4 regions of the Aminobacter sp. NyZ550 genome follow, and region 2 is predicted to be linked to each of the others. Evidence: riboswitches for the same ligand, from Rfam matches in the RefSeq annotation. Region 2 holds a riboswitch; each other region holds the start of a gene.

Region 1 (7,866 bases), 2.1 Mb from region 2:
CGAGGCCCTTGGCCTTGTCTACCTGCCGACCGGCAACGCCACGCCCGACTTCTTTGGCGCACATCGCTCGAAGGCCGCCGAGGACTATACCGCCTCGGTCGTCGCCCTCGACATTGCAACCGGCCGCGAACGCTGGAAGTTCCAGACCGTGCATCACGACATCTGGGACTACGACGTTCCCGCCCAGCCGGCGCTCTACGACGTGCCGGATGGCAAGGGCGGCACGGTTCCGGCGCTGATCCAGATCACCAAGCGCGGGCAGATCTTCATGCTCGACCGCCGCGACGGCAAGCCGATCGCCGAGGTCGAGGAGCGCGCCGTTCCGCAGACCGGCGGCGTGCCGGAGGACTTCCTGTCGCCGACTCAGCCCTATTCGGTCGGCATGCCGGCGATCGGTGCGGAGCCGTTCGCCGAGGCCAAGATGTGGGGTGCGACGCCTTACGACCAGCTCTACTGCCGCATCGAGTTCAAGAAGATGCGCTACGAGGGCGAATTCACGCCTCCCGGCCTGACGCGTTCGATCATCTTTCCAGGCTACTATGGCGGCATGAACTGGGGCAGTGCGGCGATCGACGAGGCCCGGGGGTTGCTGATCGTCAACGACATCCGCATGCCGCAGTTCGCCCAGCTGATGCCGCGCGAGGAGACCGACAATTATGGCGGCTCGGCAGCCCATGACGGCCTGTCGCAGCAGAAGGGCACGCCCTATGGCGCGCTGAAGAACGGCTTCATGTCGCCGCTCGGCGTTCCCTGTCACCAGCCGCCTTATGGCACCTTCACCGGCATCGACCTCAAGACCCGCCAGATCGCCTGGCAGGTTCCGGCGGGCACGCTGCAGGATACCGGTCCGCTTGGCATGAAAACCGGCCTGCAGATCCCGATCGGCATGCCGACGCTGGGCGGTCCGATCGCGACGTCAGGCGGCCTCGTCTTCTACGCCGGCACGCAGGACTATTATCTGCGTGCACTCGACGTGGAGACGGGCAATGAGTTGTGGAAGGGCCGGCTGCCTGTCGGCGCCCAGTCTACGCCAATGACCTTCGTCTCGCATGAGAGCGGAACGCAATATGTGGTCATCTCGGCCGGCGGGGCGCGCCAGTCGCCTGACCGCGGCGACTACATCGTCGCCTACAGGCTGCCCAGGCAGAACTGAGTCTGGGCGCATCGACATCGGAAGGGGCGCCTCGGGCGCCCTTTTCATTTCTGGCCGGCAAGGGCGGTACCCGTGCGACGAACGGGTACCCGCCAGTAGCCGTGCTCGCCCAGCGCAGCGTGCCCCCCGGCCTGCGCGTCATCGGCGAAGCCGAGGGCCTGCCGCCGCTGCCCGAGATGGAAATCGGCATATTGCGCAACCCGCAGGCCGCCAATTCGGCAGTCGACCGGCTCTACGAATTTCTCCGACGCGACCTCACCCAGCAATCCTGATCGTCTCAGCTAGCGCCTTGCGCACTTCTCCTATGCGCCAGGTGCATTGCTGCAATGCGGCAACGTCGCTTGTGCCGCGCCGGACATGAGGAAATTGTGCATCTAAATCGTTTCAGCTCCCCTGAGTCCGCCCATGCCCTTGCCGATCCTCGCTCTGGCCGTTGCATCCTTTTGCATCGGCACCACCGAATTCGTGATCATGGGGCTGTTGCCGGAGGTCGCCGCCGACCTCGGCGTGTCGATCCCGGCCGCCGGTCTTCTGGTCACCGGCTACGCGCTCGGCGTCGTCGTCGGCGCCCCGATCATCGCGGTGGGCACAGCGAAACTGCCGCGCAAACCGGTGCTGATCGGGCTCGCCATGATGTTCGTCTTCGGCAACCTGCTCTGCGCCATCGCCCCCACTTACTGGACGCTGATGATCGCCCGCGTCATCACCGCCTTTGGTCACGGCGCCTTCTTCGGCATCGGCTCGGTGGTGGCGGCAAGCCTGGTCCCAACCAACAAGCGCGCCAGCGCAATTGCGTTGATGTTTGCCGGCCTGACATTGGCGAACATCCTCGGCGTTCCCGGCGGCACGGCACTCGGCGAAGCCTATGGCTGGCGCGCCACCTTCTTTGCCGTCGTCGTCATCGGCCTGCTCTCGGTGGCGGCCATAGCCTGGCTGGTCCCTGCGGGCGTCGCCCCTCCCGGCAAGGGCGGGGTATCAGGCGAGGTCAAGGTGCTGGGCAAGCTCCAGGTATGGCTCGCCATGATCATCTCGGCGCTCGCCTCGGGCAGCCTGTTTGCCGTCTTCACCTACATCAAGCCGATCCTGACCGACGTCAGCGGCCTCTCGGTTGAATCGGTCACTTGGGCGCTTTTGCTGTTCGGCGGCGGCATGACCATCGGCAACATCATCGGCGGCAAGCTGGCCGACTGGAAGCTGATGCCCACAGCCATCGGCGCGCTGGTGGTGATGGCGGCGATCCACGTCGCCTTCGCCGAACTCAGCTCTTCGGCGCCAGCGGCTATCCTGCTCGTCTTCATGTGGGGCGTCATCACCTTCGTCATCGTGCCGCCGATGCAGATGCGCGTCGTCGAAACCGCTTCGGAGGCACCGAACCTCGCGGCCACCCTCAACCAGGGCGCCTTCAACGCCGGCAACGCCGCCGGCGCCTGGGCCGGTGGTGCTGCGATTTCGATGGGCGTGAGCTATGCCGACCTGCCCTTCGTCGGCGCGGCCATCGCACTGTCTGCCTTCGGCGTCGCGCTCATTTCCTTCGCGCTCGACCGGCGTGACGCAATTCAGCAGCCGGCATGACGCTTTAGCGCCCGGCATGACGCTTTAGCGATTGTCAGCAACCCGTCGCTGCTGTAGCCACGACAGCGATGGTTCCTGCTATCCGGTTCGGGCAGCAGGTTAAATGGGAACACGGTGAGACGTCCCCGACGCGAAACCGTGGCTGCCCCCGCAACTGTGAGCGGATAGCAATTCGGAAACATGCCACTGGCCGAAAGGCCGGGAAGGCTCCGAGGAGCGATCACCCGCAAGCCAGGAGACCTGCCATCATCCGATTAACTCAACCGGCCGGGGTGTGCCGCGGAGATGATGATGGTTGCGACTGCCTTCTTCGGTACCGGCGCGCTTTCCGGATCGTTCTGCTGCCTCCGCCCGACCGCGGAGACAGGGCATGCTCGATCGCGTCCACGCCGCTAGCCGCCTTGTAGGCACCACCCCGGCACTGCTCGAACTCGATGGCGTCAGCTGGGGCCCTCGTGTTTCGCAGCCGATCCTCGAGCCGATCAGCCTTGCGGTTGCGCCGGGCGAGTTGCTCGCCATCGTCGGCCCCAACGGCGCCGGCAAGTCGAGCCTGCTGCGCTGCCTCTACCGCTACCACAAGCCGACTTCGGGCACTGTCCGCCTCGACGGCACCGACATCTGGAAGATGAAGCCGCGCGACTGCGCCCGCCGTATCGCGACCGTGCTTCAGGAAAGCGCCTCGGACTTCGGCCTGACCGTCGCAGAAATCATCGAGTTGGGCCTGACCCCGCATGTCACGAGTTTCGGCACCAGCGACCGCGACTACGACCAAGTCGAGGCAGCCCTTGCCCTGCTCGGCCTGACCGCACTCGCTGCGCGCGACCTCTGCTCGCTGTCGGGCGGCGAAAAGCAGCGCGTGATGATCGCCCGGGCATTGATGCAGCGACCCGACCTTCTGATCCTCGACGAACCGACCAACCACCTCGACATCCGCCACCAGCTCGAAGTGCTGGAGCTGCTCGGCAATCTCGGCTGCACCGTGATCGTTTCCCTGCACGATTTGGCGCTCGCCTCGGCCCATGCCGACCGCGTGCTTGTCATGGACGGAGGCCGCGCCATTGCCTGCGGCGCGCCCGCCGACATCCTGACGCCCGATCGCATACGTGACAGCTTTTCCGTCGGAGCGACCCTCGACGACCATCCCGTCACCGGTCGTCCACGCTTTTCCTTCCACCTCGAACGCTGAACATCAAGGAGCCTCCATGCGCCTGCCCATCATCGCCGCCGCCCTGCTCGCTACCTGCGCAACAGCTATGGCCAGCGGCTTCCCCGTCACCGTCAAGAGCTGCAACCGCGACGTCACCTTCGAGGCCGCGCCCAAGCGCGCCGTCTCGCACGACGTCAACCTGACCGAGATGATGCTGGCGCTCGGCCTCACCGACCACATGGCCGGCTATTCCGGCATCTCCGGCTGGAAGACGCTGAGCGAGGATTTGCGCAAGGGCGTCGGCGAACTGCCCGAACTCGCCCCACAATACGTCAGCAAGGAAGTGCTGCTCGGCGCCGACACCGACCTGTTCTTCGCCGGCTGGAACTACGGCATGAAGGTCGGCGGCGACGTCACTCCGGATACGCTCGCGCCCTTCAAGATCGCTGTCTACGAGCTGACCGAAAGCTGCATCCACATCATGAAGAAGGACAAGTCGTCGCTTCAGGACATGTATGCCGACCTGCTCAATCTCGGCGCCATTTTTGGTGTGCGCGAGAAGGCGGAGGTCCTGGTGGCAGGCTATGAGAAGGAACTCGCCGACTTCCAGGGCGAGCTGCCCAAGCTCGACAAGCCGGTCAACGTGTTCATCTACGATTCCGGCGAGCAGAAGCCGTTTACCGCCGGACGATACGCCATGCCGACCGCCATTATCGAGGCAGCCGGCGGCAAGAACATCGTCGACGACGTCGAGTCGAGCTGGGTCGAGATCGGCTGGGAGCCGGTCATCGAGCGCAATCCCGACATGGTGGTGATCGTCAACTACGGTGAGGTAACTGCCGAGCAGAAGATCGACTACATGCGCACCAACCCGGCCTTCAAGGACATCGAGGCAGTGAAGAACAACCGCTTCTTCGTGCTCGAATACAACGAGGCGACGCCGGGACCGCGCAACATTGCGGCGATCAAGCGGCTGGCCGCCGCGATGCGGGCCGACTGAGCCGTGTCGCATCGCCACCTCGTCACAGGGCCAAGACACGTCCTGATCCACGCCATGCCGGCCCTGATACCGGGGCTGGCCGTGGTGCTTGTGATAGGCATGATCATTGCCGTCGGCGTCGGCCCGGTGGCGATCCCACTGGAAACGGTGTGGGGCGTCATTGCCAACAAGCTGATACCGGGAAGCGTCGAGGCGGTCTGGTCGAGCGGACGCGAGAATATCGTCTGGGACGTGCGCGCGCCGCGCGTCATCCTGGGCGCCATCGTCGGCGCCTCGCTGGCGCTGGTGGGGGGAGCCCTGCAGTCGGTGACACGCAATCCGCTCGCCGATCCGCATCTGCTCGGCATTTCGTCGGGCGCGGCCTTCGGCGCGATCATGGCGCTGATCCATGCCGGCATGGTGCTCGGCACAGTCACCGTACCGGTCTTCGCCTTTGCCGGCGCGCTGGCGGCAACCGCACTGGTGCTTGCCATCGCCAACCTGGCGCGGGCGCAGACGGCCGGCCAGCTGATCCTTGCCGGCGTGGCGGTGAGCTTCATCATCTCGGCCGCAGGCAACCTCTTGATCTTCATCGGCGACCCCAAGGCTGCCCATGTCGCGATCTTCTGGATGCTTGGCGGGCTCGGGCTGGCGCAATGGAGCCATCTGCCCTATCCGCTGGCAGCCCTTGTCCTGTGCGGCGTCTGGCTGATGACGCAGACCCGCAACCTCAACGCCATGACGTTGGGCGACGAAAGCGCAACCGCACTCGGCATCCCGGCGCAGCGCTTCCGGCTCAAGGCCTTCGTCGCCTGCGCGCTGCTGACCGGCTGTGCGGTTGCCTACTCCGGCGTCATCGCCTTTGTCGGCCTGATGATCCCGCACATCGTGCGCTTCTTCGTCGGTGGCGACTATCGCCGCGTGCTGCCGCTGTCGGCGCTGGTCGGCGCCATCTTCCTGATCGCCGCCGACATGGCCGCACGCACGGTCGTGCCGCCGCAGGACATGCCGCTCGGCATCGTCACCGGGCTGATCGGCGGCATTGCTTTCGTCATCCTGATGCGGCGACGGACAACAAAGTGAGGGTCAGTTGGTAATGCAATGCAAGACGACGCAAATCCGGTTGCGTGGCCCCGAATTCGCCGCTATGCATTCCGCCATGAACACGACTTCGCTCCAGAACATTTGGTGGCGGGCCAGCTGACAGCGGCCTCTTGAAGCGCGTGCGCGTGAAGATTGTGATGGCCGCAACGGGATTTCCGGGCGGCCATTTGCTTTTTTCGAACCAGGCTCCGGACGCTCCCACTGCAAGAGATGGAGACGGGAATGACGTTGGAATTGCTTGAAAACGGCGCCGAGCGCTACGTGACGTCAGGCGGGGTGTCGATCACCCGGCAGCGCCACGAAACCGCCTATCACGGCGCGATCGAGACCTATCTCGACGGGCTCAACAGCCGGCGCGGCGCGGTGTTCTCCTCCAACTACGAATATCCCGGCCGTTACACCCGCTGGGACACCGCCATCATCGACCCGCCGGTGGTAATCTCGGCACGCGGACGCGCAATGAAGATCGAGGCGCTGAACGGCCGCGGCGAGGTGCTGCTGCCGGTGATCCGCGCCGTGCTCGCGCCGCTCAATGAACTGACGATCACCGAGACCTCCAAGCGCCTGATCGCGCTCGAGGTGGCGACGCCCGGCCGCGTCTTTACCGAGGAAGAACGGTCGCGCGTGCCTTCGGTGTTCACCGTGCTGCGTGCCATCACCGCCTTGTTCAAGTCGGACGAAGACAGCAATCTCGGCCTCTACGGCGCCTTCGGCTACGATCTCGCCTTCCAGTTCGACCCGGTCGAGCACACGCTCGAGCGCAAACAGAGCCAGCGCGACCTGGTGCTGTTTTTGCCCGACGAGATTCTTGTCGTCGACCACTACTCGGCCAAAGCCTGGCACGATCGCTACGACTATGCCGGCGCGGGTTTCTCGACCGAGGGCCTCGCGCGGGACAGCGTCGTCGAGCCGTTCAAGGCGTCCGACCGCATTCCGCCACGCGCCGACCATGAGCCGGGCGAATATGCCCAACTGGTGCGCCGGGCGATGGACAGTTTCAAGCGCGGCGACCTGTTCGAGGTCGTGCCCGGCCAGATGTTCTACGAGCGCTGCGAGACGGTGCCGTCGGAGATTTCGCGCCGGCTGAAGGCGATCAACCCTTCACCCTATTCGTTCTTCATCAATCTCGGCGAAGGCGAGTATCTGATCGGCGCCTCGCCGGAGATGTTCGTCCGCGTCAACGGCCGCCGCGTCGAGACCTGCCCGATCTCGGGCACCATCAAGCGTGGCGACGACGCCATCTCCGACTCTGAGCAGATCCTGAAGCTGCTCAATTCGAAGAAGGACGAATCCGAGCTTACCATGTGCTCTGATGTCGACCGCAACGACAAGTCCAGGGTTTGCGAGCCAGGCACGGTACGCGTCATCGGCCGCCGCCAGATCGAGATGTATTCGCGGCTGATCCACACTGTCGACCACATCGAGGGCCGCCTGCGCGAGGGCATGGATGCCTTCGACGCCTTCCTCAGCCACGCCTGGGCAGTGACCGTCACCGGCGCACCCAAGCTGTGGGCGATGCGTTTTATCGAGCAGAACGAGAAGAGCCCCCGCGCCTGGTATGGCGGGGCGATCGGCATGGTGCATTTCAACGGTGACCTGAACACTGGCATGACGTTGCGCACCATCCGCATCCAGGACGGCATCGGCGAGGTGCGCGCTGGCGCCACCCTGCTCTACGATTCCGTTCCCGAGGAAGAAGAAGCCGAAACCGAACTGAAGGCCTCAGCCATGCTTTCTGCCATCCGCGACGCCAAGACCGGCAACGCTCCCGGCACCGAGCGCGCCACCGCGCGCGTCGGCGAAGGGGTCAAGATCCTGCTCGTCGACCACGAGGATTCCTTCGTCCACACACTGGCCAACTACTTCCGCCAGACCGGCGCCGACGTCTCGACCGTACGCTCGCCTGTGCCG
Region 2 (7,866 bases):
TATGATGTCATTCCGGGTATCACCAGCGTCCAGGCGCTTGCCGCCCGGCACAAGGTCACGCTGAACAGGATCGGCCAGTCGATCGCCATCACCACCGGTCGCAAGCTTGCGGAGGGTTTTCCCAACAATGCCGACAGCGTCGTCGTCATGCTCGACGGCGAAGGTGCCTTCGCCGGTCTCGATGGTGATCTCGACATCTGGTGGGGCGCCTATGTCGGCACGCCGGATGAAATCCTGGTGTCGGGCAAGTTGCGCGAGGTCGTCGGCGACATCGAGCGCATCCACAAACAGGCGCGCGAGCAAAATGGCTGGATCATGGACACCTATCTGCTGAAGCAGCCGGACTAGCCGGCAGGCTGGTCGTGTTGCGCGTGGTCGCAAATGCGACAACGACACACTCGACATATTGACATAAAGATGTCTTTATGTGACCTGACGGCTTTGTCGCCGAAAGGATGAAAAGTGTCGCAAAACGCCACCTCGCTCGACGCCCTGTTTGGGTCGGTTGCCGCCAAGCCAGACGGTTCGGAGGTGATGGCAGCGCTGAAAGCGGCGGCGAGTGAGCGCATCCTGATTCTCGATGGCGCGATGGGTACCCAGATCCAGGGGCTCGGCTTCGACGAGGACCATTTCCGCGGCGACAAATTCACCGGTTGCGCCTGCCATCAGCAGGGCAACAACGACCTCTTGATCCTGTCGCAGCCCAAGGCGATCGAGGAGATCCACTACAAATACGCCATCGCCGGCGCTGACATCATCGAGACCAACACCTTTTCGTCGACCTCCATCGCCCAGGCCGACTACGGCATGGAGGACATGGTCTATGAGCTCAATCGCGACGGCGCGCGGCTGGTCCGCCGCGCCGTCGTCCGGGCGCAGCAGGAAGACGGCAAGCGCCGCTTTGTCGCCGGCGCGCTCGGGCCGACCAACCGCACCGCCTCGATCTCGCCTGACGTCAACAATCCCGGCTACCGCGCCGTCACCTTCGACGATTTGCGCATCGCTTACGGCGAACAGCTGCGTGGCCTGATCGACGGCGGCGCCGACATCATCCTGATCGAGACCATCTTCGACACGCTCAACGCCAAGGCGGCGATCTTTGCCTGCGACGAGATCTTCATCGAAAAGGGCGTGCGCCTGCCGGTGATGATTTCGGGCACCATCACCGACCTGTCCGGCCGCACATTGTCCGGCCAGACGCCGTCGGCCTTCTGGAATTCGGTCCGTCATGCCGAACCGTTCACGGTCGGCCTCAACTGCGCGCTTGGTGCGGCCGCCATGCGCCCGCATCTGGCCGAACTGTCCGATGTCGCCGAGACCTTCATCTGCGCCTATCCCAATGCCGGCCTGCCCAACGCCTTCGGCCAGTATGACGAGAGCCCCGAATTCATGGCCTCCCAGGTCGAGGAATTCGCGCGCGAGGGTTTCATCAACATTGTCGGCGGCTGCTGCGGCTCGACGCCTGAGCACATCCGCGCCATCGCGCAGGCTGTCGCCAAATATCCACCGCGCCAGGTGCCGGAGCTCAAGCCGCAGATGCGCCTGTCGGGCCTCGAGCCGTTCACGCTCACCGACGAGATCCCCTTCGTCAATGTCGGCGAGCGCACCAACGTCACCGGCTCGGCCAAGTTCCGCAAGCTGATCACATCAGGCGACTATGCCGCCGCCCTCGACGTCGCCCGCGACCAGGTCGTCAATGGCGCGCAGATCATCGACATCAACATGGACGAGGGCCTGATCGACTCGAAGAAGGCGATGGTCGAGTACCTCAATCTGATCGCCGCCGAACCCGACATCGCGCGCGTGCCCGTCATGATCGACAGCTCCAAATGGGAGGTGATCGAGGCCGGGCTGAAATGCGTCCAGGGCAAACCGATCGTCAATTCGATCTCGATGAAGGAAGGCGAGGAAGCCTTCCTGCATCATGCCCGGCTGTGCCGGGCCTATGGCGCTGCCGTCGTCGTCATGGCATTCGACGAGCAGGGTCAGGCCGACACCAAGGCGCGCAAGGTCGAGATCTGCACCCGCGCCTACAAGCTCTTGACCGAGCAAGCCGGCTTCGCGCCCGAGGACATCATCTTCGATCCCAACATCTTCGCTGTCGCCACCGGCATCGAGGAGCACGACAATTACGGTGTCGACTTCATCGAGGCGACGCGGGAAATCACCCAGACCTTGCCGCATGTCCATGTCTCGGGCGGCGTGTCGAACCTGTCGTTCTCGTTTCGCGGCAACGAGCCGGTGCGAGAGGCGATGCACGCCGTGTTCCTGTATCACTGCATCCAGGCCGGCATGGACATGGGCATCGTCAATGCCGGCCAGCTCGCCGTCTATGAATCGATCGACCCGGAGCTGCGCGAGGCCTGTGAGGACGTCGTGCTCAACCGCCTGCCCAAGGCCGGCGGCACCGCCACCGAAAGGCTGCTGGACATTGCCGAGCGCTTCAAGGGCGCGGCCGGCAAGGAAGCAAAGGAGCGCGATCTCGCCTGGCGCGACTGGCCGGTCGAGAGCCGTATCAGCCACGCGCTGGTCAATGGCATCACCGAATTCATCGACGCCGACACCGACGAGGCGCGGCTGCAGGCCGAGCGTCCGTTGCATGTCATCGAAGGCCCGCTGATGGCCGGCATGAATGTCGTCGGCGATCTGTTCGGTGCCGGCAAGATGTTCCTGCCGCAGGTCGTCAAGTCGGCCCGTGTCATGAAGCAGGCGGTGGCCGGCTTGCTGCCACATATGGAGGCGGAGAAGGCGGCCAACGCCGCCAATGGGATCGACAATGGCGAACGCCAGACTGCCGGCAAGATTCTGATGGCGACGGTGAAGGGCGACGTCCATGACATCGGCAAGAACATCGTCGGCGTCGTGCTGGCCTGCAACAACTACGAGATCATCGATCTCGGCGTCATGGTGCCGGCAACCAAGATCCTCCAGGTTGCCAAAGACGAGAAGGTCGACATCATTGGCCTGTCCGGCCTGATCACGCCCTCGCTCGACGAAATGGCGCATGTCGCCGCCGAAATGGAGCGCGAGGGGTTCGACATTCCGCTGCTGATCGGCGGCGCCACCACGAGTCGTGTCCACACCGCGGTGAAGATCCATCCGCGCTACAGCGCCGGCCAGACAATCTACGTCACCGATGCCAGCCGCGCTGTTGGCGTGGTGTCCAACCTGCTGTCCCCTGAGGCCAAGGGCGGCTACGTTGAACAGGTGCAGGCCGAATACCAGAAGGTCGCCGACGCCCATCACCGCGCCGAAGCTGACAAGCAGCGATTGCCGTTGGCCAAGGCGCGTGCCAATGCGCACAAGGTCGACTGGTCATCTTATGCGCCGCCGAAGCCAACCTTCCTCGGCACCAGGGTGTTCGAAGCCTGGGACCTGGCCGAACTCGCCCGCTACATCGACTGGACGCCGTTCTTCCAGACCTGGGAACTCAAGGGCCGTTACCCCAAGATCCTCGAGGACGAGAAGCAGGGCGCCGCGGCGCGCCAGCTATTCGACGACGCGCAGGCGATGCTGCGCAAGATCATCGACGAGAAGTGGTTCGCGCCCAAGGCCGTCATCGGCTTCTGGCCGGCCAATTCGGTCGGCGACGACGTCAGGCTGTTCACCGACGAGGCACGCAGCGAGGAGCTTGCCACCTTCTTCACCCTGCGCCAGCAGCTGACCAAGCGCGACGGCAAGGCCAATGTCGCACTGGCCGACTTCATCGCTCCCGCCGACGGCGGCAAGCCGGATTATCTCGGCGGCTTCGTGGTCACTGCAGGCATCGAGGAAGTGGCGATCGCCGAGCGCTTCGAACGCGCCAATGACGACTACTCCTCGATCATGGTCAAGGCGCTGGCCGACCGTTTCGCAGAGGCCTTCGCTGAACGCATGCACGAGAAGGTGCGCAAGGAGTTCTGGGGCTACGCGCCTGATGAAGACCTCGCGCCCGACGACCTGATCGGCGAGCCCTATCGCGGCATCCGTCCGGCGCCGGGCTATCCCGCCCAGCCCGACCACACCGAAAAGGTGACCTTGTTCCGCCTGCTCGATGCCGAGAAAACCGCCGGCGTCAGCCTCACCGAAAGCATGGCGATGTGGCCGGGCTCGTCGGTCTCCGGCATCTATCTCGCCCACCCCGAGAGTTATTATTTCGGCGTCGCCAAGGTCGAGCGCGACCAGGTCGAGGATTATGCGCGGCGCAAGGGCATGACCGTCGCCGAGGTCGAGCGCTGGCTCGGGCCGATCCTCAACTATGTGCCGGCATCGTTCGCCGAAGCGGCCGAATAGCAACACGATGACATCACATGGGCTCTGTCGCCTTTGCGCTGAGCCCATGTCGTTTTCATGCTCGTGCCCGGCCACCAATCCGTGGTCTGATCCGGTCATGTTCAAGGTGCTGCTTCGAGTGTGAGACGAAGCGGAGAATTGGGAAGCCGGTGAGAAGCCGGCGCTGCCCCCGCAACGGTGGCGGAGTTATTGTTTCGACGGGAGACCACTGGGCAAGCCGGCCTGGGAAGGTGTCGAGACAGTCCGAAAGGACAGCTCCGAAGCCCGGAAACCAGCCTTGAACCTGACAGAACTCGACTGATCGCGGTGGGCGGTCAAGAGGCGGATCGTTGCTGCACGGACCTCTGCGTCCGCCGGCTGGCGTTCTTCCCAAATCAAGCCACCCGTTCAGTCCTTGGTGCGAGGACAGGACATGGATGCGAAGAACGAAATGCTGAAGCTGCTGCGCGGACGCCGCGACGGATTCAGCCTGGCACAGCCCTTTTACACCGACCCGGATTTCTATCGGCTCGACCTTGAGCTGATCTGGTACCGCGACTGGCTGTTTGTCGGCCATGACTGCGAACTGGCCAAGCCGGGCAGCTTCTTCACCGTCCAGGTCGGCGACTATCCCGTCGTGCTCGTCCGCGACCAGAAGGGTGAGCTGCGCGCCTTCCACAATTCCTGTCGCCACCGCGGCAGCCGCGTCTGCACGACAGAAAAGGGCACCGCGGCAAAGCTCGTCTGCCCCTATCACCAGTGGACCTACGAACTCGACGGCCGCCTGCTGTTCGCGCGCCAGATGGCGGAAGGCTTCGACAAGAGCCAGTTCGGCCTGAAGCCGGTCGCCTGCGAATCCGTCGGCGGCTACATCTTCATCTGCCTCGCCGACGAGCCCGCCGACTTCGCGCCGTTGCGGGCCATGGTCGAGCCGTACCTGCTGCCGCACCGGCTGCGCGAAGCCAAGGTCGCCTTCGAAAGCACAATCGTCGAGGAGGGAAACTGGAAGCTGGTCTGGGAAAACAACCGCGAGTGTTACCACTGCGCCGGCAATCACCCTGAGCTGTGCAAGACCTTTCCCGAGGCGCCGAACGTTACCGGCGTCAATGGCGCCGAAAGCGATCCCGAAATGCTGGCGCACTGGGCAAAGTGCGAGGCGGTGGGGTTGCCGAGCAAGTTCCGCATCGATGCCGGCGGCCAGTACAGGGCGACACGCGCGCCACTGCTGCGTGACGCGGTGAGCTACACCATGTCGGGCAAGCGCGCAGTGCGGAAAAACCTCTCCGACAGCGTCTCGGCCGACAGGATCGGCACGCTGCTGCTCTATCATTATCCGACAACCTGGAACCATGTGCTCGGCGACCATGCCGTCACCTTCCGCGTGCTGCCGATCAGCGCCACGGAAACGGCCGTCACCACCAAATGGCTGGTTCACAAGGATGCCGTCGAAGGCGTCGACTACGACCTGGCCGAACTGACCCATGTCTGGACCGAGACCAACGACCAGGACCGCCGCATCGTCGAGGAAAATGCCTTCGGCATCAAATCGCCGGCCTACGAGCCCGGGCCTTATTCGGAGGAACACGAGGGCGGCGTCATGCAGTTCATCGAATGGTACGTCGGCTTCATCGAACCGCGGCTGGCCGACGGCGGCAAGCCGGTCCTGCGCAACGTCGCCTGACCGGGAGAAGGGCATGAACGCGATGACCGAGCTTGGCCTTTACCGCAACCTCGACGAAATGGCGCCCTGGAACGACCGGCTCCAGGTGCTGGAGGTCATCGGCGTCACTGACGAGGCGCCCGACGTTAGGACCTTCACCTTCCGCTCCGACAACCAGACCTGGTTCCGCTACAAGCCGGGCCAGTTCGTGACGCTCGAACTGCCGGCCGAACCAGCACCCGTCATGCGCACCTACACCCTGTCGTCCAGCCCGTCGCGGCCGTTCTCCATCGCCGTCACCGTCAAGGCGCAGGCGGGCAGCGTCGGCACACGCTGGATGTTCGACCATCTGAAGCCGGGCGTCCGCATCAAGGCCTATGGCCCTTCAGGCGACTTCTCGCTGCACCAGCATCCGGCCGCCAAATATCTGTTCGTCTCGGCCGGGTCCGGCATCACGCCGATGATGTCGATGCTGCGCTGGCTAAACGACTGCGCGCCGTGGACGGACGTTGCCTTCGTCAACTGCGCGCGCCGTCCGGAAGAAATCATCTTCCGGAAGGAGCTCGAACTGCTGGGCGCACACATGCCCGGACTGTCGCTCGGTTTCATGATCGAGGAGCGGTCGAGCCGCGAAGGCTGGTTCGGCCATATGGGCCGCATCGATGCGGTGCGACTGCCGTTGCTGTCGCCCGACTTCCGCGAGCGTGAGGTGTTCTGCTGCGGCCCAGATCCCTTCATGCGCGCCGTGCGCGGCATGCTCGAGTCTTCCGGCTTCGACATGTCCCGCTACCATCAGGAAAGCTTTGCCGCACCTGCCGTCGAGGAGGTCCCCGCGCCGTTCTCGACGCCGGGCGGGGACAGCGAGACTGTGCCGGATGCCGTCCTGCCGGTTCGTTTCGCGTTGTCTGATGTCGACGCCGACTGCCTCTCCGGCCAGACCGTGCTGCAGACGGCGCGTGCTTCGGGCGTGCGTATTCCGGCGGCCTGCGAGTTCGGCCTATGCGGCACCTGCAAGGTCAGGAAGCTCTCCGGCGAGGTCGAGATGAGCCACAATGGCGGCATCCTCGACCATGAGATCGACGATGGCTTCATCCTTGCCTGCTGCTCGAAGCCGCTGTCGGCGATCGAGGTCGAGGCGTAGCGCAAGTCAGGAAAACCGTGCAGCGGTTTCCGTCCGGAGTTGGGAAAAGTCAGCGGTGGTGCAGCACCAGCGGCGCGCCGCCGACGTCGATGACGTCCATGCCGTAGCCGAAGACGCGGGCCAGCATGTCGGGCTGAAGTACCTCGGCCGGCGATCCGTCGGCGACGACGCCCCCCGATTTCATTGCAACGATCCGGTCGGCATAGACGGCGGCGTGATTGATGTCGTGCAGCACGACGATGACGGTGCGTTTGTCGTTGTCGGCGGCCGCGCGCAGGTCACGCATCAACTGGCGGGCAAACAGCATGTCGAGATTGTTCAGCGGTTCGTCCAGCAGCATGTAGTCGGTGCCCTGGCAGAAGGCCATGGCGACCATGGCGCGCTGGCGCTGGCCGCCCGACAGATTGTCGAGGAAGCGGTCGGCGAGATCCATCAGGCCGAACTGCTGCAATGCCGTCTCGATCAGCTTCGTGTCGTTTGCGTCGATTCGCCCGCGCTGGTGCGGAAAGCGGCCGAAGCCGACGAGTTCACGCACCTTTAGTCGGCTTGCCACCGCCGGGTCCTGGCGCAATATGGCGAGCGTCCTGGCCAGCTGGCGGCTTGGCGTCGTGTCGACCGGCAGGCCGTCGACCGAGATCGATCCGCTCTGCAGCGGCTGCAGCCGGGCGATCAGCGACAACAGGCTCGACTTGCCGGCGCCGTTGGGCCCGACCAGCGCCGTCACCCCACCCTTGGGCATGGTCAGCGACACATCCTCCAGGATTTGCGTGTCGCCGAGGCGCAACGAAACATTCTTGATCTCGATCATCGCTTG
Region 3 (7,866 bases), 2.7 Mb from region 2:
GATGCGGCCCAGCATCAATGGATCGGCTTGATCTTATGGCTGGTGTTCGCGCTGGCGATCGTCGCCGTCTATGGGACGAGCAGTTTTCTCCGAAGGCAAGCGACCGCCGTCGCCGGTTAGATCCAGCGCCGGACCTTCTTCGCGTAATCGATGTATTTCTTGCCGAAACGTGCCTGCAGGTGCTTTTCCTCCGGTACGATGGCGAGCTTTTGCGTGGCAAAGGCGGCAATGAGGGCCAGCGCCAGGAACCAGACATTTGCGGTGATCAGCCCGATGGCGATCATCAGCAGCGTATTGGCGAAATAGATCGGGTTGCGGGTGAAAGAGAAGGCGCCCGACGTGACCAGATGCTCGGACGGCCTGTCGGGGCGGATGGTGGTCTTGGCCCGCTTCAGCGTCTGCATGGCCGAATAATAGATCGCAACAACGCCGGCAACCGCCAGCCAGCCGGCGGCAAAAAGCAAGTCCGACAGCGGTTCGGTGATCCACGGCAAGGGATAGAGCAGTCCGAGCACCGCCGCCACCACGATTGCTGCGAGGTAGAGGATCGGCGGCCATGGCACCTTGCTGGGGGCGGCGTTGGGATTGGTCACTGCGCTCCTCCTGGTATCGTCTGATTTTCGGTGCTGGTCGTGCACATGGCGGCGGTCTGCCCGACATGGGCATTCAACTTCGGGCTCTGGTCGGAGGCATAGAGCCGATCGAACGAATCATCCTTCTGCAACTCGTCGAGCATGCAGACACAGTAGCGAGAGCAGAAATCGGTGTCGCGGCTCTGCTCGCAGGAAAGCTGGCAGGATTTCAGGAAAGTGACCTCGCGGGTTTCGACCGAGGCCGGGAAGAGCTGGGCGAAGAGCCAGACCAGCGAGATCATCACCGGCTGGTGAATGAGGTAGAAGGCAAGGCTGTGGCGACCAAAGAAGGAGAGGGGGCGCGACCAGGCGCCGGGCTGAAGCCGCGCCATCCTTTCGATCAGGCCTGCCCTGAGCGCCAGTCCGGCGACGCCGATGCCAGCCAGCACTGCGCCGAAGAAGGGGAACAGCGGGACGAAATCGTTGGAGCGCGGGTTGGCGGTGGAAAGGCCGATCCAGACCAGGGCCGGGTGATTGAACGCCTCCGAGCGCAGATAGTGGGGTGCTACGATCACCAGAGCAGCGGCGATCAGCGTCAGCACCGGCGGGACGCGCAGGAAGGCGAGGCCAAGCACGCTGGCGAGCGCGATATGATGCAGGATGCCGAAGAAGATGAAGGTGTCGGGCGTGGCGAACCAGGTGGCGACGGTGATCGCTAGTGCCGCCGCTGTCACCATGGCGAGCCGCCTGAAATAGCCGGGCCAGCGGATGCCCTTGGCATGTGCCAGCACCAGGCTGACGCCGACGAGGAACAGGAAGCTCGAGGCGATGCAGCGCGCGAACAGCTTCCAGTTGCCATAGGCGGTCATGCCCGGATCGGCATAACCGAAGAATTCGAGGTCCCAGGCGAAGTGGTAGATCGCCATGGCGATCAGGGCTACGCCGCGGGCGATGTCGATGACCGATACGCGCCGAGAAGGTGCTTTGATCTGGTCGGGGTCCGGTTGCATCGTCATATTGTTCGCTTCTGCGTTTTCGGGTGTTGCAGCGCCCATGCAGCACTATCATGGTTGAAGCGGGGCGGAAGAGAGCAGAACTGTCTGTCGTGCACAGGGTTAAGCAATTGATGGGGCGGGCATGAGCGGACGAAAGATGGCGCTGACCGAGGAGCTGGTGGCGCGTTGCCATCGCGAGGTCGCTGACACGGGCCCCGACCCCGATGCGATGCATCTCGACGATGCCGACTATGAGGTGATGATCGACGAGACGCTTGCCGCGCGTCCCGGCAATGGACCGTTGTGGCTGTTTGCCTATGGATCGCTGATCTGGAAACCCGAGGTGGAGCACACCGACGAAAGGGTGGCGCTGGCGCGCGGCTGGCACCGTTCGTTCTGCATCAACATGACCCGCTGGCGCGCCACAAAGGCTGAGCCTGGACTGATGATGGGCATGGATCGCGGCGGCCAGTGCAAGGGCGTGGCGCTCAGGCTGACGGACGGCGACCGCCGCGAGCAGCTGGACAGGCTGTTTCGCCGCGAGATGACGCTGAAACCCTCCACCTACAAGCCGCGCTGGCTGAAGCTCGCCACCGATGAAGGTCCGTTGACCGCGCTCGCCTTCGTCATCAACCGCAAAGGCCACGCCTATGCCGGCGCGCTGGGCGAGGACGCGGTGGCGGAGCGACTGGCGACGACCTGCGGCCATTGGGGTTCGGCTGCGGACTATCTCTATAATGTGGTCAGCAACCTCGAGCAGCGGGCGATCCACGACCGGCATCTGTGGCGGCTCCAGCATCTGGTGGCCGAGCGAATCGTGGCCCGCGGATGATCGCCGGAACGCCGCTTTCGAGCGCGGCGGCGTCGGAATTTGGTTTGCCGCCCAAGCCATTTGTTTCTATAGTTGCGGCGTCGTCGGTTCCGTTACGGAATCAAGAGGGAATGCGGTAAGGGCCATTTGAAGGTCCAAAGCCGTGGCTGCCCCCGCAACTGTATGCGGTTAGCTCTCCCCAAATGCCACTGAAGCTTGCTTCGGGAAGGCGGGGAAGGGTGCCGATCCGCAAGCCAGGAGACCTGCCGGCGACAGGCACTTATCTCTGTGCCCTCGGGTGGAGGGCGAAAGGACTTGTGATGAACACTGTTTCTGCTCTCGGCACCGACGTCTCTTCGCAGTCGCGTAGCATGCAGCTGGCGCTTGCCGCGCTGCTCGGCCTTTTCGTTGTTGGCTTCCTCGGGTTCTCGCATATGGACGTGGTGCACAACGCTGCCCACGACTATCGCCACTCGATGGCTTTCCCCTGCCACTAACCAAGGCGATCCAACAATGTCCATCTTCAGAAACGTCGTGTTCATCGCGGCGATCAGCGGGCTATTGGCCGGCGTGGTCCTTGCCGCACTCCAGACCTATGCAACCGTCCCGCTGATCCTCAAGGCGGAGACCTATGAGAACGCCGGCGGTGGCCATGAGCACGCCGCGGCACCAGTTGCCGGCACTGAGGCGACCGCCCCTGCGGCCGGCGCCGAAACCACGGCGGCACAGACTGCGGCGCCAGCCGAAGAAGAAGCCTGGGCTCCGGCCGACGGCGCTGAACGTTTTGCCTATTCGGCGCTCGCCAATATCGTCAGCGGCATCGCTTTCGGCCTGATCCTGGTCGCCGTTTCCGAGTTTGCGGGTGGCATCGCCAACTGGCGCCAAGGGGTGTTCTGGGGCTTTGCCGGCTTTGCCGTGTTTACCCTGGCTCCCGGTCTTGGCCTGCCGCCGGAGCTGCCGGCGATGCCGGCCGCCGATCTTGGCGCACGCCAGATCTGGTGGACGCTGACCGTCGTCGCCACCGCGGGGGGTCTCGCGCTGATCGCCTTCAAGCAGTCGCTGCCGCTGGCGATACTCGGCGTCGCGCTGATCGTTGCGCCGCACATCGTCGGTGCACCGCAACCGGAAAGCCACGAGTCGCCGATTCCGGCAGACCTGCACCACAGCTTCGTCGTCGCCGTCACCATCACCAATCTGGTGTTCTGGGTCGTGCTGGGTGCGGTGGCGGGCTACGTGCGCAACCGCTTCATGAGCGAGCCGGCGCCGTCGCTGAACAGCCGCCTTGCCTGAGAAGCTGACCCTCCTGCTCGGCGGCGCGCGCTCCGGCAAGAGCGCGCATGCCGAGCAGCTCATCACCCATTTTTCTGCGCCGTGGACCTATGTTGCCACGGCGCAGGCTTATGACGACGAGATGCGTGAGCGCATTTCGATCCATCTGGGACGCCGTGGCGAGGGCTGGCGGACGCTCGACGCGCCGCTGGATCTGGTCGGCGCGCTCGCCAGCCTGCCCGATGGCGCGCCTGTTCTGGTCGACTGCCTGACGCTTTGGCTTACCAATCATCTGCTGGCCGATCATGACGTCGAGGCCGAATGTGCGGCGCTCGTCGAGGCACTGTCGCGTCCGCGCGGGCCGTGGTTCGTGGTCTCCAACGAGGTCGGGCTCGGCATCGTGCCCGACAATGCACTGGCCCGCCGTTTTCGTGACGATGCCGGCAGGCTCAATCAGAAGGTGGCGACCGTGGCCGAAGAGGTGCTGTTTCTTGTCGCCGGCCTGCCGATGAAGGTGAAATGATGAAGACGATCGACGAGCAGGAAGCCGAACGCCACCGCGCCAAGATGGCCAAGCGCAAGGCGGTTCAGGATGCCGAGGTCGCCGGCAAGACCATCGTCGAGAAGGGGCTGCTGATCGTCAACACGGGTCCCGGCAAGGGCAAGTCGACCGCGGCATTCGGTCTGGCGCTGCGCATGCTGGGTTATGGCCAGCGGGTTGGCGTCGTGCAGTTCATCAAGGGCGCCTGGCATTCGGGCGAGCAGGACGCATTCGCCGCCTTCGGTGACCGCGCCGTCTGGCACACGATGGGCGAGGGCTTTACCTGGGAGACGCAGGACATCAAGCGCGACATCGCCGCCGCCGAAGCAGCCTGGGCAAAGGCGCAGGAACTGCTGGCCGACCCGACAATTTCGCTTGTCGTGCTCGACGAGCTCAATATCGCACTGCGCTATGACTATCTCGATCTGGAGGCGGTGGTCGCGACGCTGCAGAACCGTCGCGAGGGCCTGCATGTCGTGGTCACCGGCCGCAACGCCAAGCCGGCGCTGGTCGAGGCTGCCGACCTTGTCACCGAGATGGGCGCGACCAAGCATCACTTCTCGGCCGGCGTGAAGGCTCAGAAGGGAATCGAGTTCTAGCGCTGCTGTGTCAGAGCCAGATGGCGAAGCCGATCAGGCCGATGGCGCCGACCAGGATGGCGTCGGCGGTCCAGTAGAGGCGGAGCGCTGCGCGGATATCCCGGGCATTGGCGTCCCGGCGGCCGCCCGCGCCCATGAAGGCGTCCTCGACCAAAACGCCGCCATAGGCGCGAGGGCCGGCAAGGGCGAGGCCGAGCGCGCCGGCCATGGCGGCCTCGGGCCAGCCGGCATTGGGTGAACGATGTTTTTGGGCGTCGCGCCAGACGGCCTCCCAGGCCGCCTTCGGGTCGGCGCCGGGCACGAGGGAGGCGGCGAGCACGATGGCAAGCGCGGTCAGGCGCGAGGCCGGCAGGTTGATGAGGTCGTCGAAACGGGCGGCGGCCCAGCCGAAGGCTTCGTGGCGGTTGGTGCGGTGGCCGATCATCGAATCGGCGGTGTTGGCCGCCTTGTAGGCGGCACCTCCAGCGAAACCTGAGATGGCGAGCCAGAAGGCAGGTGCGGTGATGCCGTCGGAGAAGTTTTCGGCCAGGCTCTCGATTGCGGCACGGCTGACGCCTGCTTCGTCGAGACGCTCGGGGTCGCGGCCGACGATTTGCGACACGGCCTTGCGACCGGCAATGATACCGCCGCTGTCGAGCGCGTCGGCGACCGCCTTCACATGGCTGCCGAGGCTGCGCTGGGCGACGAGGCTGGAAGCGGCGATGGCGGTCAAGAGCATGCCGAGGGGCAGCAAACCGAACAGCCGCTCCAGGGCGAAGGCGATTGTGGCGGGCAGTGTGACGATGACGACGAGGGCGGCGACACCCCAGATGCGGCGCTGAGCGTCGGTATCGGTGGCTCGGTTGAGGCTGATGTCGAGAAAGGATATCAGCTTGCCGATCCAGATGACCGGATGACCGATCTTGCGCACAAGCCGGTCCGGATAGCCGAGACCGAGTTCAACCAGAAGCGACAGGAAGGCGAGCGGAAAAGACATGACGCTTCTTGCAGGACGTAGGACAGGGACCGTGGACCACGGCGGCAGCCTGGAACGGGCGAGGGCGCTGTTTCCGGGAGCGCCCGAGCCATTCGTCGACCTGTCGACCGGGATCAATCCAAACTCCTATCCGCTTTTCGAGCTGCCTGCCACAGCCTTGTCGCGCCTGCCCGAGCCGGGCCGGGCGCGCGACCTCGCAGCGGTTGCCGCCACTGCTTACGGTGCGCCCTCGGCCGCCCATGTGGTGCCGGCGCCGGGCACGCAGATTCTATTGCCGCGCATCGCCTCGCTGGTGCGGCCCGGCCGCGCCTTCGTGCTCGGGCCGACCTATCAGGAACACGCCCGCGCCGCTGCGATCGCCGGTCATCAGGTGGCCGAGACCCGCGATTTCGGGCAGCTTTTCGACGCCGACCTCGCCGTCGTGGTCAATCCGAACAACCCTGACGGCCGTGTCGTGCAGCGCAAGGACCTGCTTGAACTGGCCGCCAGCCTGCGCGCCCGCGGTGGGCTTCTGGTCGTCGACGAGGCGTTCATGGACGTCGGCCCGCAGGCGCAGAGCCTTGCCGGCGACGTCGAACAGAGTGGCCTCGTGGTGCTGCGCTCCTTCGGCAAGTTCTACGGGCTGGCCGGCATCCGTCTCGGCTTTGCACTGGCCCACCCCGATATCGCCGGTCGACTGGAGGAAGAGCTCGGGCCCTGGTCGGTGGCCGTACCGTCGCTCGAGTATGGCATCAAGGCACTGTCGGATGCTGACTGGCAGCGTGAGATGCGGACGACGCTGGCGCATGCCGCGCATCGTCTCGACCAGGCCTTTGCCCGCGCTGGCGTGATCGTCACCGGTGGCACGTCGCTGTTCCGCCATGTCGACATTTCCGACGCTGCCGGGCTGTTCAAGGCACTGGGGCGCGAGGGTATCCTGGTGCGCGGTTTCGCCGATCGACCGACCCAGTTGCGCTGCGGCCTGCCGGGCCACGAAGTCGAGTGGCGGCGGCTTGACGTGGCCCTGGGTGACTGGGCGCAGGACCGGGAAGCGGCGAATAAGGAGGCTGCGCGGTGATCTTTGTCTGCCCGCTTTCGAAGGTCGACGAGACAGTTGCGCGCATCGGGGCCGAGCGGCTTGTCTCATTGCTTTCGGCCGGAATGGAAATGACGCGGCCAGTGTCGATCCGCGCCGAGAACCACCTTTTGATGAACATGCACGACATCGCGATCGAGCAGGACGGCATGACGCTGCCCGGCGAGGCGCATGTGCGACAATTGCTCGATTTCGCCCGCGCCTGGGACCGCTTGCGGCCGCTGGCGATCAATTGCTGGGCCGGTGTAAGCCGCTCGACGGCCTCGGCCTACATTATCGCTGCGGCGCTCGACCCGTCGCGCGACGAAGCAGAACTTGCTGCGCTGATACGCAAGCTTTCGCCGACGGCGACGCCCAATCCGCGGCTGATCGCGGTGGCAGACCACGTTCTGGGACGCAACGGGCGCATGGTGACGGCGATTGCCGCCATCGGTCGTGGCGCCGATTGTTTCGAGGGCGTGCCGTTCGGGCTGGAGGTCTAGGGCGGCCAGGGTTCAGCTTGGCTGGTCGTGCGTCCTTCAAGGCCCGCCCGCCGATGGGCTGTGCACAACAGCGCGACCGTACGGGCTCACACCTCAGGATGAGGCCGGTCGTGCGACCGTTCACTCCGTTCAGCCGCTATCCTCGATCGGCGAGCCTTGAAGGACGCATCATCTCTACGCCAGCCATTCCGCCAACTTCGCCTTGCGGATGTCCTGCAGCAGGCGAACGAATCCCTTGGCTTGATGCGTGGCCGTCAGCCGCCCCTTCTCGGCGGTGGCGGCGAGCGCATTGCCGACCACGCCATGTGGGTTGAGATCGCTTGATATCCACGAGAAGCCGTGTGGGCCATGTGAGCGCAGCAGGTCGAACTCGGCCTCAGTGCGCTCGAAGCTGGAGGCAAAGTCCTGGGCCCTTGCCATCTCGACCAGCTCGGGACGGAAATGCAGCATCAGCGAAGTCTCGACATCGCCGCCATGAATGCCGAGCTGGATCTCGCGAGGAAGGTAGAGGCCGTCGGGCGTGCCGAAGCGGCCCCAGCTCGAGCG
Region 4 (7,866 bases), 1.6 Mb from region 2:
AGGCGCATGGCATCGATACCCGTAACTGCCGCCAGCGCCTTGAGCTGCGCCACGCAATCGTCCGGCGCGCCTGCAATCACCTGCCGCGCCATGGCCGTCTGCCGGTCGGGCATCACGATCTGGTCAGTAGACCGCCCTGCGGCCTTTGCCGACGCAACCCGACGTTCGAACAGCCGCGGCACCAGCTCGTCGAGCTTGCCCATCGCCTGCACCGTCGTCGGAGCGATGCAGACATAGCGAGACAGTTGCGACGCCCGCAGACGGCAGGCATGGCCCTCCTCCTCGAGGATTGCCTGGTAGGTGGCAAGCTGCCCGACTTCAGGCGGATCGAGACTGAGCAGCAACGGCAATCCCTCGCGGGCGGCGAATCCAAGCGTGTCGCGCGAGGTGCCGGCGACATAGACCGGTACCGTCTCGCCTGGAAGAAGCGGTCCAACCGAAACCTCCGAAGCCGGCCAGCACGCGCCCTCTTCGATCCTTGCGCCTGATGTCCAGGCATCGCGCATGATCCGGTAGGAGTCCTCGAAACGAGCCCTGGTGCTCTCGGCGGCGATGCCCAGCGCGGCAAGCGTCGCCGGATGTGTGCCACGGCCGATGCCCAGGTCGATGCGGCCGCCGCTCTGCCAGTGCAACTGTGCCACCTCCTCAGCCAAGAGGAATGGATGGTAGAGCGGCGTCACCACGATGGAGGTGCCGACCCGCAGGTGCTGCGTCCGGGCAAGGATGGCGGAGGCGAGGATCAAGGTCGACGGATAAGCCTGCGGCGGGTTCTGGAAATGAAACTCGTTGAACCAGATGCCGTCGAAGCCCATGCGCTCGACGTCTTCGCAGAGCCGCAACACCGAAGCGTGGCTCTGGGCCCTTCCCCCTCGCGCAAAGCCTGAAATGTCGAGCCGCATCAGGTCAGCTCGTGCGGGGCAAAAACGGGAATGTCGCGCAGCAGCCCGATCTCTACATTGACGCCATAGACGTCGCGCACCGTCTGTTCGGTCAACGTGCTCCGCCAGTTGCCATGGCCGACAACGGCGCCCTTGTCGAGCAGGAGCAGGCTGTCGGAAAAGCGGGCGGCGAGCGACAGGTCATGAATGGCGACCAGTGCCGTCACACCTCGTTCGCGCGCGATCTCGGCCACCACGCGCAGGGTGAATAGCTGGTTGCCGATGTCGAGCGCGCTCGTCGGCTCGTCGAGCACCAGCACCTCGGTCTCCTGCGCCAGGGCACGCGCAAGCATCACGCGCTGGCGTTCGCCGCCGCTGAGCTCCGACATCGGACGGAAGGCGAAATCCTCGAGTCGCAGCCGCCTGAGCATGTCCTCGACGACGGCGAGATCACCACGGCTCGGGCTCGCCCCCATATGCGGTGTGCGACCGAGCAGGCAGGTCTCGAACACCGTCGCTGGAAAGCTGAGCGGCGAGGATTGCGGCACATAGGCGATCCGGCGGGCGCGGACTTTGGGCGACATTGCGCGGATGTCGTGGCCGTCGAGCAGGATCCGCCCCGACGACGGCGTGGCAAGGCCGAGCACGGTCCGCACCAGGGTCGACTTGCCGGCACCATTGGGGCCGATGAGGCCGAGTATGTCGCCCTTCGTCAGCCCGACCGAGACCTCGCGCAGCACGGGGCGGCTGCCATAACCGAAGCTGACCTTGTCGACGGAAAGATAGTCGCTCATGAAAAATACTCCGAGCGCCTGGACAGGATCAGGTGCAGGAACAGCGGCACGCCGACGAAGGCGACGACGATGCCGACCGGAATGACTGTCGGGCTGAACGCCATGCGCCCGACAGTGTCGGCCAGAAGCAGCAGCATGGCGCCGCAGATCGCCGAAAACGGGATGAGATGGCGATGGTCGCTGCCGATCAGCAGCCGGGCGACATGCGGCCCGATCAACCCGACAAAGCCGATCACGCCGGTGAAGCTGATGACCACCGCTGAGACCACCACCGACAGCACGACGGCGATGCCGCGCAGCAGCGCGACATTGATGCCGAGCGAACGCGAAACGTCGTCGCCGGCGCTCGTCAACGCGTTGAATTGCCAGGCCCGCGACTGCGCCAGCGGCAGGGCGACCAGCAGTGCCGCACCAGAGACGGCAACCGCATCCCAGCCGATGCCGTTGAGGCTGCCGAACGTCCAGTGCACGACCCGGGCCAGTTGCTCCTGGGTGGCGACGAACTGCACGGCTGCGGTCATCGCGCTGAACAGGTACATCAGGGCAATGCCGGTCAGCACCATCGTCTGTGCCCCCATGCCGCGCAGCCAGGCCATGGAGAACACCAGCACGGCGCAGCCGAGCGCGAACAGGAATGCCGTCAGCGGCACGAAGTAGAGCCCGGCGGCGCTGAAGCCTATGCCGAACATGATGGCGATCGAGGCACCGAAGGCCGCCGCCGAGGACACGCCGATCGTATAGGGACTGACCAGTGGGTTACGTGTGATCGCCTGCATCAGCACGCCGGCGAAGGCCAGCGAACCGCCCGCCACCATGGCCATGACGACGCGCGGCAGGCGCAGATGAACCAGTACCCGCGCCTGCTGCGGATCGACCTCGGCGACGAAATGGCCGAACGACAGCTTCTGCAGGATGACCATGAGCAGCGTCACCAGCCCCGTCTCGGCGATGCCGACGATGGCAACGCCGCCGGCGACGAGCAGCAGCACAAGCAGCGACCACAAGATGACAGCCGCCTTGCGATAGCCGGCTCGGTGGTAGAGGCTGGAAATGCCGTCGGATTGGCCACGCGCCAAACCGGCACTGCTTGCGATGTCCATGGTCTAGAGCGCATCCTGTTTAATCTGGGTCATAGCCGGCTGCCTTGAAGTAGTTGGCGCATTCTGCGGGGGTGAAGAGTTCGATGACCGATCCGACCGCGTCCCACAGTGCCGCGATCGTTCTCTCGGCCTTTGCGCGCAGCAGAGCCTTGAGCTTCGAGAATGCGTTCTCGATGGGGTTGAAGTCGGGACTGTAGGGCGGCAGGTAGAGCAGTCTCGCGCCGGCAGCCTCGATCGCATCGCCAATGCCGGCAGCCTTGTGAGCGGGCAGATTGTCCATGATGACGACATCGCCGGGCTTGAGCGTCGGGACCAGTACTTGCTCGACATAGGCGAGGAACACGTTGCCGTTCATGGCGCCGTCGTAGACGAAGGGCGCGGTCATGCCTGTCAGCCGCAGCGCTCCGGTGAAGGTGGTGGTCTTCCAGTGGCCATGCGGCACACCGGCACGGCAACGCTCGCCGCGTGGCGCTCTTCCGCGCAGGCGGGCCATCTTGGTCGATAGTCCGGTTTCATCAATGAACACCAACTGCGCCGGCTCGAGGTCGAGTTGGCCGTCGAACCAGGCACGGCGGCGCATCAGGATGTCGGGGCGGTCCTGCTCCAATGCGTGCGCGGACTTTTTTTATACGTCCAGCCGCGCCGGCCAAGCCAGGCGCTCAGCGCGCTGCGGCTGATCCGCACCGACTGTTCCCCCTCCAGGCGAGCCACCATCTCGTTGAGCGTGATGTCCTTGTGCTCCTCGATCATCCCGACGATGAAGCCTTCATGCGCGTCGAGACTGGAAGCGCGGCGGCGGCCCTGCGGCCGCGGCGCCAGTTCGCCGATCTTCGCCCGCGCAATCCAGCGGATCGCACTCGATACGCCCACCCCGAACCGCGCCGCCGCCTTGCGCGCCGACATGCCTTCGTCTGAAGCCTTCAAGACCCGCAACCGAAGATCTCCGCTCAGTGCCTTCCCCATACTCCACCTCCATCGAGATAGATGTTGAATCAGCACCGAACGCGCCCGTCACTTCACAATCGATTCATCGATTGCGGGACGTGCTCTAGGCTCCGGATTGAGAGGGTACGCCGCCGCCTGCCGGGCGGCGGCGTGCTGGTCGATCAGTTGGAGGCTGTGCCCTGGTAGGTCATGCCGCCCTGGAACGGCAGCCCCTGGTAGATCTCGATCCATTCCTTCATCGCAGCCTCGGGATCGACGTCGGTGAAGAGGTCGGGATAGAGCCACTTGGCGACCTGCAGCGCGCCGGTGACCTTGGACGAGCCGCCGGCGAGGTAGTAGTTGATCAGGCGGACATCGCCCGCCTGCCCTGCCGGCGTGCCTGATATTTCCTCGCGCGCGACGATCGCCCTCCAGCTCTCGGCGAATTTTGCCTCCGGGATGGTCTGGTAGGAGCCGGGCTGCAGCTTGATCACCAGGTCGGGCTTGCGCGCGATGATCTCCTCGGGATCGACGGTGAAGCTGTTTTCGTTGCCGCGCGACGACGGCTCCTTCTTGATGTCGATGTCGCCGAAGACATTGGTGCCGCCGCCGGCCTCGATCATGTCGTGCCAGCCTGAGCCGGGCGTGACGGTCACGAGATCACGGACCTCTTCAAGATAAACCTTCTTGCGCTCGACGCCCTTCAGACGCTCGGCCAGCAGGTCCATGTACCTGGTGTAGTAGGCGTTCAGCGCATCGGCCTTTTCCTTCTCGTCGAACAGCTTGCCGAACAATGTCACGTTTTCGACATGCTGCAGCGTGTCCCAGGCGGTGACGACCAGCACCGGAATGTCGAAGGCTTCGAGCTGCTTGGCTGCCTCCTCATAGACGCCGTTGCGAGGGATGATGACCAGGTCCGGCTTGAGCGCAACGATCGCCTCGTAATTGGGCTGCGTCTGGCCTTGGCCGACAATGTCGGCTTCCTTGAACTGCGGCCAGTAGGTCGGATCCCGCATCGTGCTGGCATCGACGCCAACGACCTTGTCGATGGCGCCAATGGCGCGGGCGAACTCGACCGCGTAGCGGTTGAAGATCACCGCCCGCTTGATCGGCAGTTCCAGCTCGACCTTTCGGCCGGCATCGTCGGTGAAGCTTTCCGCGGCCGCCGGCGCAAGGCCAATGGCGGATGCCGCGGCGAGCCCGAGCCAAAGGATCCAATGTCTGATGTTCATGATCTCTCCTTGCTTGAAAGGGGTGCGCAACGCCTGGCGTTGCCATGCCCGGAAGGCGTCCGGGACAATAGGTCGAGGCGCGATGCCACGGCAGCAGGCAACGAATGCGTCTGCCCAAACTTTCGATATTCTGGGGAAACCGTTCTTCCCGACATCGCCGCGCCAACCTCTGCCTGCCCTGGCGTGGATGCGGAAATGCAGACCTGGCGAAAGCCGCAAACGGGCTTCCGAACCGGAACCGGCATTCCTGTGGCACACCCCGACCACGGAATCTCACTCTGTCAGGCAGGTCTCCTGGCTCGCGGGTCGTAGCCTTGTCGCCCGTCTTCCCGGCACGAATGCCAGTGACACAGGGGCAATAGGCTCACCGCTTACAGTTGCGGGACAGCTCCGGTTTCGCACCGGATTCCCTCTTAGCTTCCACCTCGCGGCGGAAGACCATGACGGCGCCAACCTATCGACGGCCAAGGTAAAGTCAAGTTGCCATCCGGGACTATACAGGGCGGCATTTGCCTGAGCCGCGACGATGCTGAGACCAGGTTGCGCGGAACTGCAGGCAGCGCAAACTGTTCTCCGGCTCAGCGAGCCGGCGAAACGGTCACCGAGACGATCTGGAACGGCACCGCACCATAGGTGGCGACCGTCTGCTCATGCTCCCACGCGCGGAACTGTCGCGACGGCCGCGCCGACAGCACCAACGCGCCATCCGCCTGGTCCGGCCGGATGGTACCGCGAAACCGCAAGGTCAGCCGGCCGCCTGATTTACCCAGCTTGCGATAGCGCAGCCGCGCGAAATGGCATTCGCCGCCATTCAGCTCCATCTCGATGCGACGGCGCACCGGCGGCACGTCCAGCCGCACGACGATGTCGATCTCGGCAGGCGCACCGCCAACTGCCGCCGGCGGCAACGGCACCTGCTGCGCCAGTGCCGGGGTGACCTGCCCCGCACCATCGCCCGCCTGTGTGCGCCGACCGTGCCAGACGACGCCGGGCAGCTCGCGCTCACGGACAGCGCGTTTCTTGCGCATGCGCAACTGCTTGGCGACACCGCGTGACAGCCAGGTCAGACCCTTGAAGTCGGTCCGCGGCTTGGCCTGCAGCAAGGCAGCGATACGGGCGGCGCCGGCGCGATCGGCCATGTCGACCACCTGCTCCAGCACATCGTCGGGAACCGGCACCGACATCTCTGCTTTCAGATAGCTCAGCGCCACCGCCGTCGGCACGGCAAGGTGCCTGCGGGCGACGACGTCGCAAAGCACGGCCCAGTCGACGCCGCCGGCGCGGATCGCCGAGGCCGTGTCGACCAGCCAGTCGCTGTGGGTATGAGCGTCGAGGCCGCCATGGCCGATCGCCAGCGTCACCCGGTCGGCGGTCGAAGGGACCAGCACGTCGAGACTGGTGAAGGAGGCCGGCGTGGCGCGCTGCCAAACCGCAGCGTCGTCCGCCTCATCTGCCTGCGACCAGTCATAAGCGACCTGGTGCAGATCGATGTCGCCATAGCTGCCCTTGAAGAAATTCATCGACCGCACCGCAGCTAACCGCGGCTTGAGATATTGGGGACTGACCCCTGTCGACACCTGCCAGTCGCCATGACGCAGCATGTCGAAGGCGGCCACCATGTGCTCGGGGTGCACAAGGATGTCGATGTCGTGCGCCACCCGACCGCGCTGTGCCGCCGGCTCCACCGCGATGCGGCTCGCGCCCTTGAGCAGCATGATCGGCACGCCGGCCGCGACGATGGCCCTCAGTGCGGGCTCGGCCTCGCGCATGGCAAGCCGCGACTTGGTCCACAGCATCTTCTGCAGGCCAGCGAGACGCGGATAGGCGGGATGCATCGCCAGCGCCTTGCCGAACCGGTCGGCGATCGCGGCAAGCAGCCTGTGCTCGCGGAACTCGACGGCATCGATGTCGTTGGCATCGAGCCACCGCAAGGCCTGCGTCTGCGCGACCGCATGGTCCGGCAACAGCACCGCCTTGAGCAACTGGTCGAGACCGTTTGTCGGCCATGCCCAGCCATAGTCGGGGAAGCGCCGGCCGATGCGGCGTGACGTGGATGCCATCAGCCCTGTCCGGCGTTCTTGAGCTTGCGCCGCAGCATGGCCATTCTTGCGACCTCGAGATAGCCGCGGTCGCGCTCGGGATCGCGGCCGTAGGACATGCTTCCCGGCAGGATCCGGCGCAGGGCCAGGACCTCATCGATCATGCCGAGCTGGTGGCCGTCTTCGCGGGCCCGGCCAAGCCAGTCGACCATTTCACCGCGGTTGCCTGGCGGGTCGATCACCGGGCCGACGGAAAGCGCCACCTGGCTACGGACCAACATCGTCGTGCGCGACCAGCCGGGCGTCACCTTGCCGGTGCCATCGTCTGGTTCGCCATGCCGAAAGGTTCGCCACTGCGTGAACACGGCAGCCAGCTGCGGCGCCTCTTCCAGCCTGCGAAACTGACGCTCGATCTTGTCGCCAAGCCACAGATCGTCGGCGTCGACAGTTGCAATGAAGGGCGCCCTGGCCAGCGCGAAGCCGCGCGTCGTGGCACTGCCCGGTCCGGAGTTGTCCTGCCTGACATATCGGACCGGAACGCCCGATTGCCGCGTCACCGCCTCGGTCTCGTCGGTCGAGCCGTCATCGACGACGATGATCTCGGCAGGCGGCACTGTCTGCGCGGCAACCGAGCGCAGCGTCTCGGCGATCGTGCGGGCCGCGTTCCAGGCGGGAATGACGACGCTGTAGCTCATGGCCGCAGCGGCGCCCCATCGCCCGACGGATGCGCCACCTGGATGAAACCTCTGAGGTCGCCGAGCGTCGGGTCGGCCTTGCGGCGGCGCATCGATTTCTGCATCGCCTTGAGGAACTCCCGCCGCGACTCGGCGACGTTCCGGGTCAGATTGTGTTCATGGCGGCGGTAGTAGAGCGCGATCGTGTCGGGAAAGACAAATCGC

Evidence for each region. Region 2 has a riboswitch for cobalamin ahead of N7E70_RS00935 (aromatic ring-hydroxylating oxygenase subunit alpha). Riboswitches for the same ligand answer to the same signal wherever they lie in the genome.
Region 1: linked by a shared signal. The riboswitch ahead of N7E70_RS11105 (ABC transporter ATP-binding protein) and the one ahead of N7E70_RS00935 (aromatic ring-hydroxylating oxygenase subunit alpha) in region 2 are both predicted to bind cobalamin.
Region 3: linked by a shared signal. The riboswitch ahead of N7E70_RS13990 (CbtB domain-containing protein) and the one ahead of N7E70_RS00935 (aromatic ring-hydroxylating oxygenase subunit alpha) in region 2 are both predicted to bind cobalamin.
Region 4: linked by a shared signal. The riboswitch ahead of N7E70_RS09110 (ABC transporter substrate-binding protein) and the one ahead of N7E70_RS00935 (aromatic ring-hydroxylating oxygenase subunit alpha) in region 2 are both predicted to bind cobalamin.

Annotation. Positions count from the first base shown of each region.
Region 1 covers NZ_CP114190.1:2,250,403-2,258,268, reverse strand. The annotation lists gene N7E70_RS11120 (membrane-bound PQQ-dependent dehydrogenase, glucose/quinate/shikimate family) at 1-1,153, shown strand, start outside; gene N7E70_RS11115 (hypothetical protein) at 1,255-1,425, shown strand; gene N7E70_RS11110 (MFS transporter) at 1,559-2,725, shown strand; cobalamin riboswitch at 2,778-2,987, shown strand; gene N7E70_RS11105 (ABC transporter ATP-binding protein) at 3,096-3,911, shown strand; gene N7E70_RS11100 (ABC transporter substrate-binding protein) at 3,928-4,872, shown strand; gene N7E70_RS11095 (FecCD family ABC transporter permease) at 4,927-5,934, shown strand; gene N7E70_RS11090 (anthranilate synthase) at 6,178-7,866, shown strand, end outside.
Region 2 covers NZ_CP114190.1:183,757-191,622, reverse strand. The annotation lists gene cobF (precorrin-6A synthase (deacetylating)) at 1-348, shown strand, start outside; gene metH (methionine synthase) at 535-4,272, shown strand; cobalamin riboswitch at 4,360-4,566, shown strand; gene N7E70_RS00935 (aromatic ring-hydroxylating oxygenase subunit alpha) at 4,685-5,932, shown strand; gene N7E70_RS00930 (hybrid-cluster NAD(P)-dependent oxidoreductase) at 5,955-7,052, shown strand; gene N7E70_RS00925 (iron ABC transporter ATP-binding protein) at 7,102-7,860, opposite strand; gene N7E70_RS00920 (iron chelate uptake ABC transporter family permease subunit) at 7,857-7,866, opposite strand, start outside.
Region 3 covers NZ_CP114190.1:2,848,198-2,856,063, forward strand. The annotation lists gene N7E70_RS13970 (CPBP family intramembrane glutamic endopeptidase) at 1-120, shown strand, start outside; gene N7E70_RS13975 (methyltransferase family protein) at 117-593, opposite strand; gene N7E70_RS13980 (DUF1624 domain-containing protein) at 590-1,588, opposite strand; gene N7E70_RS13985 (gamma-glutamylcyclotransferase) at 1,710-2,399, shown strand; cobalamin riboswitch at 2,467-2,663, shown strand; gene N7E70_RS13990 (CbtB domain-containing protein) at 2,699-2,875, shown strand; gene N7E70_RS13995 (CbtA family protein) at 2,892-3,668, shown strand; gene cobU (bifunctional adenosylcobinamide kinase/adenosylcobinamide-phosphate guanylyltransferase) at 3,661-4,170, shown strand; gene cobO (cob(I)yrinic acid a,c-diamide adenosyltransferase) at 4,170-4,787, shown strand; gene cbiB (adenosylcobinamide-phosphate synthase CbiB) at 4,798-5,763, opposite strand; gene cobD (threonine-phosphate decarboxylase CobD) at 5,762-6,820, shown strand; gene N7E70_RS14020 (tyrosine phosphatase family protein) at 6,817-7,320, shown strand; gene N7E70_RS14025 (creatininase family protein) at 7,495-7,866, opposite strand, start outside.
Region 4 covers NZ_CP114190.1:1,824,658-1,832,523, reverse strand. The annotation lists gene N7E70_RS09130 (LLM class flavin-dependent oxidoreductase) at 1-899, opposite strand, end outside; gene N7E70_RS09125 (ABC transporter ATP-binding protein) at 899-1,672, opposite strand; gene N7E70_RS09120 (FecCD family ABC transporter permease) at 1,669-2,772, opposite strand; one part of gene N7E70_RS09115 (IS630 family transposase) at 2,792-3,399, opposite strand; one part of gene N7E70_RS09115 (IS630 family transposase) at 3,399-3,735, opposite strand; gene N7E70_RS09110 (ABC transporter substrate-binding protein) at 3,879-4,928, opposite strand; cobalamin riboswitch at 5,197-5,386, opposite strand; gene N7E70_RS09105 (nucleotidyltransferase family protein) at 5,507-6,988, opposite strand; gene N7E70_RS09100 (glycosyltransferase family 2 protein) at 6,988-7,662, opposite strand; gene N7E70_RS09095 (glycosyltransferase family 2 protein) at 7,659-7,866, opposite strand, start outside.